Regions from separate parts of the Yersinia massiliensis genome, predicted to be linked through region 1. Evidence: predicted binding sites of a transcription regulator. Region 1 holds the regulator's gene; the other holds the start of a gene.

Region 1 (3,421 bases):
GGGAAAAGCTGTCCAACACAGTTGCGACCAAAATCAGCAATAGGCTGCCCTAACTGACCGGAGGCAATAACCCGAAAATGCTCACGAATATCATCCAGCGGGCGGACTAAATTCACTAATAAATAGCGGTCGGTCGCCAGTAAAATCACTAAACCAGCCACCAAGGCAGAGATAAGCGTGATGCTGCTGATTTTTGTGAGCTGCGAGAATTGCTCTTTTGCGACGCCAATGGCTTGCGAGGCTGCCTGATTAAAATTCTCGGCAACGGTGCCATATTGGCGGCTCAATGCGGGGACTGTTTTTTTCGCTAACTCTTGATAAGCAGCTGTATTGTTATCCATCGCAGCTTGATAAAGCGGTGTCACCCCCTGATCAATCAATCCGCTCCATCCCTCGATCACCCCTGTGACTAACGCAGGATCAATCTGCGCATGATCGATGGCTTTAAATTCTGCGAGTTTCTTCTTCAAATTCTCTAAGGCGACATTCGACGATTTAAGTTCTTTGTCCGCGTCCGCCATGTTGCCACTTTGGCGATAATCGACCGAACGCGCCAAACGCGTCACCATACGGAAATATTGATCTGTCCCCTGATTGACTAAATTCATGTTTTCAACCAAGACACTGTTCGCATTAGACGATTGTGTCAGTTGGTTCAGTGACAGCAGCGTATAGGCAGAGACGCCGCCCCAAAGCAGGCAAAAGGCGCCAAGCACCCAAAGTAACGCTGCTCTGATAGTAATATTTTTTAAAAACTGCATGTTCGTTCCCCTTATAAATCGGATGATGACCGATAGAGACTCTGGTGTAATTTGATGACCGAAAAGCAATAAAGGACGTTCCATACAGCTAACGACAACTCCTTCCCCGGCAAATTTTTAACTGCCGGTTTCCCCTGGCACCGCAATTTGCAACCTTTCGGTTACATAACGGTTATCGGCAAGAGGGTTATAAGATTGAGCAACTCACAAAAATTTAATATCGCATGAACTTGATACTGGTCTGACAGAGTTTTCTGGCATTATGCCGCCCTATGAAATGTGTTATATTATTCGGCATAAACCGCGATAATCTGCATAACTAATTGAATTTATAAGGTATTAAGTTATATGGCAACTGTAGGCATTTTCTTTGGCAGCGATACTGGCAATACCGAAAACATTGCCAAGATGATCCAAAAGCAACTGGGCAAAGAGGTTGCTGAGGTTCATGACATTGCCAAAAGCAGCAAAGAAGACTTAGAAGCCTTCGATATCCTGCTGATCGGTATCCCAACTTGGTATTACGGCGAAGCACAGTGTGACTGGGATGATTTCTTCCCGACACTGGAAGAGATCGATTTCAACGGTAAGCTGGTTGCCTTGTTTGGTTGTGGCGATCAGGAAGACTATGCTGAGTATTTCTGTGATGCGATGGGGACAGTCCGTGACATCATCGAACCACGAGGCGCAGCGATTGTCGGCCACTGGCCAACGGCAGGCTACCACTTTGAAGCCTCTAAAGGCTTGGCTGATGACGATCACTTTATTGGTTTGGCTATCGATGAAGATCGTCAACCGGAGCTGACAAACGAACGTGTTGATGCTTGGGTTAAACAAATCAGTGAAGAGATGAATTTGTCAGAAATCACGGGTTAATTCGCCCTCACGGAAACGCATTGGCATGTGTCACATCGCCTAGCGTTTCCGTTGTCTTTCATCCCTTTCTCACCGCTCTGTTAAGTCACCCACAAATCCGCATCATCATTCATGAGAAATAAAAATTTACCGCTACAAATTTGTAACGTTATCCGTTGCGTATATAGTCTAAAATGATGCTATATCCCCATTCATCAATACACTGCATGATTAATCTTACAAAGTGTGCAATTATATCTTTGTTAACAACCACGGTTTTCATTTGGGGCTAGCAGTTCTATAATGAGACGCAATTGTAATTATTGCGCCACGGATGTCATAGGCTGAACAGCCTTAATTTGAATCGATAGTAACAGGACTGAATCCGCATGACTGACAACAACAAAGCCTTAAAAAACGCTGGCCTTAAAGTAACACTGCCCCGGCTGAAGATTCTGGAAGTGTTGCAAGATCCGGCATGCCATCATGTCAGCGCGGAAGATCTTTATAAAAAGCTGATTGATATCGGTGAGGAAATTGGTCTGGCGACGGTTTACCGCGTATTGAACCAGTTTGATGATGCCGGTATTGTGACCCGCCACAATTTCGAGGGTGGCAAATCAGTCTTTGAATTGACGCAGCAGCACCATCACGATCATCTGATTTGCTTGGATTGTGGCAAAGTGATCGAGTTTAGTAATGAAGCGATTGAAACACTTCAGCGTGAAATTTCTAAACAACACGGTATTAAGCTCACCAATCACAGTCTGTATTTGTACGGCCACTGTGAAACCGGCGATTGCCGTGAAAATGAGTCTGCGCACGATAAAAGATAACATCATGTTATCGCGTTGATCTTAATAAAGATTTTAAGCACTGAATGATATTAAGTTTATTTCACTCAGATAGCGTTAGTGAATGAGTGGGTTAACATAACCCTCAGCAAAATGGCCACCTTTCCCGAACGGTTACCTAGATTAATCTTGGTCGGGATTCAGGTGGTCATTCTTATTTATACCCCTTCCCTCTTTCTCTTTCGTGACCTCTTCGTTGCCGGTTTTGTCTTCTCGCACTGCATTATCATCATGTACTATTTTGCGGGCCAGCTCATTTTTGACAAAAAAAACCCCGGCAAGCCGGGGAAAAAACCATCAACTCAACTTCACTTAAATTTGCTTACCGCAAAATCTGGCAAATAACCATTAACAGTAGACACAGCATTTTGAAACCAATGATCAGGCTTTAACCGGCTCGGCACGACTACTACGCTTGCCATCTGAGCTGGTTGAACGGATCAGCACATCACCGCTGACTTTTGGTTGCACCTTGGCATCATACTGTTGCCAATGTTGGCCACCATCCGTTGAATACTCGATATTCAAACCTGGCAAGGAGATATTTGCCTCCAGTTGACCCGCCACGACTCGCGCACCCGGAACAGGTAAGCGATAAGCGATACCTGCTTTGTCCAGTTTCGCCAATTCACGTTGCCCCATGATATTAGCGAAACGCTGCCAATCGGCGCTCAATGCCTTGGTGTCGACATGATGTGTTTCGCCGCCGATATACTCACGGCCTGCTTGATAATCTTGCTCCCATGGCGCACGGTGCCAAGCACGCTCCGCCAGCGGCAGAACGCGTGGGAAGATCATGTATTCCATTTGCTCATCAGTGCGAACGGTTTCGTTCCATGACTGACCGGAAATGCCGTGTACACCAGGCCAAGGTTTATCACTTTTCGCGCTAAAGTGATTACCATCGCGATCGACAGAGGTTTCGGCATTTTGCGGCATGTTATTTGGCGC
Region 2 (3,421 bases), 830 kb from region 1:
CCCGCTGAAATCCCTTTGGCAATAATGGTTGATTTGGTGTTTTTGCCAATGTGAATCATTTTGGTGCCCGTATCGGCTTGCTGATTGCCGTTGGTGAGCGCCACGGAGAAGAACTCGCCGATGGAGTTATCCCCCTGCAAAATCACGCTCGGGTATTTCCACGTAATCGCTGAGCCAGTCTCGGATTGAGTCCATGACATCTTCGAACCCGCGCCTTCACAGAGTGCGCGCTTAGTGACGAAGTTCAGAATACCGCCCGTGCTTTCCGTACCTGCAAACCAGTTCTGAACGGTGGAGTATTTCACTTCAGCATTTTTATGCAAAATGACTTCTACCACGGCGGCATGCAACTGGTAAGTATCACGTACTGGCGCTGAACAGCCTTCGATGTAGCTGACATAACTGTCTTCGTCGGCGATTAAAATGGTGCGCTCAAACTGGCCGGTTTTAGCCGCGTTGATTCTAAAGTAAGTGGACAATTCCATTGGGCAACGCACCCCTTTGGGCACGTAAACAAAAGTGCCATCAGAAGCGACAGCGGCATTAAGTGCCGCAAAGAAATTATCTTTTGCTGGCACCACAGACCCCAAATACTTGCGCACTAAATCCGGATATTCTTGGATAGCTTCACCGAATGAGCAGAAAATAATCCCTTGTTCGGCTAGTTTGCCGCGATAGGTCGTTGCGACTGACACTGAGTCAAAAATGGCATCGACCGCCACCTCAGCCCCTTCACGCACCGGTACCCCAAGCTGAGCAAAAGCAGACTCGACTTCTGCCGTAAGGTATTCATTCTCGCTGCTTTGAGGTTCGTTATGCGCGGCAGCCCCCGATGACTGCTGCACTGCACCCGGTTGTGAATCACAGCTATCATCGCAACTGCCACAAGATGGCGCGGAGTAATAGCTATAATCTTGGTAATCCAAGCTCTTATAATGTGCTTTTAGCCAATGCGGCTCTTCCATCTCTAGCCAGCTACGATAGGCACCGAGACGAAATTCCAACATCCACTCAGGTTCATTGCGTTTAGCAGAGATAGCACGTATCACATCTTCATTGATACCTTTGGCCAGTTCATCGGTCGCTAACTGGGTAAAAAAGCCTTCTTTGTAGCGACCATCGCTGACCCAAGCCTGCACATCATCAGGAACTTCAACATTGCTTCGTGTCATTTCGTTTACATCGCTCAAACGCCAAAACTCTCGCCACACCCACAGGAATGCTGAGCTTTAGGATTATTAAATTTGAAGATCTGGTTTAGCCCTTCGCGGACATAATCCACCTCGGTACCATCAATAAATGGCATCGCTTTCAGTGGCACATAAAGTCTGGCACTACCGTGCTCAAAAACAAGACAGTCATTGGCGGGTTCTTTCGCCATATCCATCACGTAGGCAAACCCTGCACAACCTGACTGCTTGACCCCGAGTTGCAACCCTTTAACTTGCGGATCTTGCTGCATGAGCCGCGTAATTTGTGCCGCAGCACTGTCCGTGATGGTGACGCCTTGCCAGACATTATCATCGAGTGAAAATGTGCCGACTGATTCCTGTTGCATATGCCCTACCTCATGTTTCTCAATCACCCAATGATGTTGGATGCAGTCCATTTCAGGTTAAAGATTTGCTAGCTGATTATGAGTGAACCAACACAGAATGTTCACAATGGTAGTGATAATAATTATCACTTCAACCGTTTGTTTTGCAGGGATATTAAGAAAAGTGCCGTTTTAACCTTGAAAGAGGCGGCAACGAAAGAAGCATGCTGCGATGGCCGAAGAGGTCTAGCGGAACAAGTGCACTTTTATCACGCTGAAATTAATCAATAAATTTCGCAGCGATGCTCATATCCCTTGCTATATCAAAGGCTAATCGCAGTCAGCCTTTGCGTTTTTAAACATTCATAGAAAATACCTATTTCTAAATTAATTTTAGCTGAAAACACCTGTGGGGGAAACCTATCAGAGTGATTCGATGTATTTATCGAATTGATATACCCTCAAACGATCACCGATCAAAGTATTAACAGTGCCGAATCGCTAAGCATTGAAAGCACAATGAACCTCAAAGCATTCAAGCGATAAGCACGGGATATTTTGAGTGGCTCAAGGCCATTATGGCCCTGAGCAAGGTCGCGGTAGAAATAGAGGAATGATGGAGACTAAGGTTAGCGCGTCAGTACTGCGGTCGTTAAGCGAGAGGTACAACACAGGTGGTCCTGCTCATCGTAAATCTCTATTTGCCACACCTGATGGCTACGGCCCACATGAATCGCGCGGCAACAACCACGCACTTTGCCAGAACGCACCGCTTTCAAGTGGTTAGCGTTAATTTCTAACCCAACAATCTGCTGGCCCTCAATGGTGCACAAGTAGCCCGCCATCGAACCGAGCGATTCTGCCAGCACCACAGATGCCCCGCCATGTAATAGACCAAAAGGCTGAGTCGTCCGGTGATCAACTGGCATCGTCGCTTCTAGTTCGTCATCGGAGAACCGAGTAAACTCAATACCCAGGTGCCCTAGCATGCAGCCTTGGCTTTGTTGGTTGAGTTGTTCGAGTGTGGCCGTTCGTTTCCAAAGCATTCATCCTCCCCTTCCTAATTGAAGTTGCAGCGGTGTTAGCTGCTTTCTCTCACCCGCATCACTGACCAACGTCAGCTCAGCGGGATTCGTTCATTTGCTGCCTACCTGCAACTCCAATTAGTTTGGGGTATCCCTTCCTGTTGAAGTTGCAGCGGTGTTAGCTGCTTTCTCTCACCCGCATCACTGACCAGCGTCAGCTCAGCGGGATTCGTTCATTTGCTGCCTACCTGCAACTCCAATTAGTTTGGGGTATCCCTTCCTGTTGAAGTTGCAGCGGTGTTAGCTGCTTTCTCTCACCCGCATCACTGACCAGCGTCAGCTCAGCGGGATTTGCGGCTTTATTACAGCGCGTTAAACTAATTCGAGTAAAGCCTGTAACGGATGCCGCAATCCATTACCCTCAATACGTTTGACCTGACTGCGGCACGAATACCCAGTAGCTAAGCAACGTTTACCCGGCAGCTTTTGCAGTGCTTGCTGCCACGACAATGCGTAGATACCCAGCGAATTATCGATGTTCTTCGCTTCATGACCATAAGTGCCCGCCATGCCACAACACCCAACACTGACATTTTCTAACTTGGCACCATAGCGGGAAAATATCGATGCCCAATGTTGGCTACTCGCTGGCAACGCAGTGCTTTCAGTACAATGACCAAACAAGTACCAAGACTCACCACTCATCTGCTGTTCAGGTTGCTCCGCCAATGCCACCTGTAACCACTCATGCACCAATTGCACATTAAAATCACCACGGGTATCGCCCAAAATTTCTTTGTATTCATCGCGATAACAGAGCACCAGCGCGGGATCAACACCGACCATTGGCATGCCCAAT

What was found. The regulator Fur, encoded in region 1, represses iron uptake genes when iron is present. The targets are predictions, from matches to a motif close to ATAATAATGAGAACNACTATCAA.
Positions count from the first base shown of each region.
Region 2: sufA (Fe-S cluster assembly scaffold SufA) is a predicted target of Fur. The motif match lies at 1,665-1,687, and genes of this name have one in related genera.

Region 1 is NZ_CP028487.1:3,388,925-3,392,345, forward strand. It holds gene DA391_RS15735 (methyl-accepting chemotaxis protein) at 1-761, opposite strand, end outside; gene fldA (flavodoxin FldA) at 1,110-1,637, shown strand; gene fur (ferric iron uptake transcriptional regulator) at 2,006-2,452, shown strand; gene DA391_RS15750 (hypothetical protein) at 2,531-2,815, shown strand; gene DA391_RS15755 (beta-N-acetylhexosaminidase) at 2,852-3,421, opposite strand, start outside.
Region 2 is NZ_CP028487.1:2,555,756-2,559,176, forward strand. It holds gene sufB (Fe-S cluster assembly protein SufB) at 1-1,172, opposite strand, end outside; gene sufA (Fe-S cluster assembly scaffold SufA) at 1,187-1,558, opposite strand; gene DA391_RS11955 (hotdog fold thioesterase) at 2,167-2,583, opposite strand; gene ydiJ (D-2-hydroxyglutarate dehydrogenase YdiJ) at 2,935-3,421, opposite strand, start outside.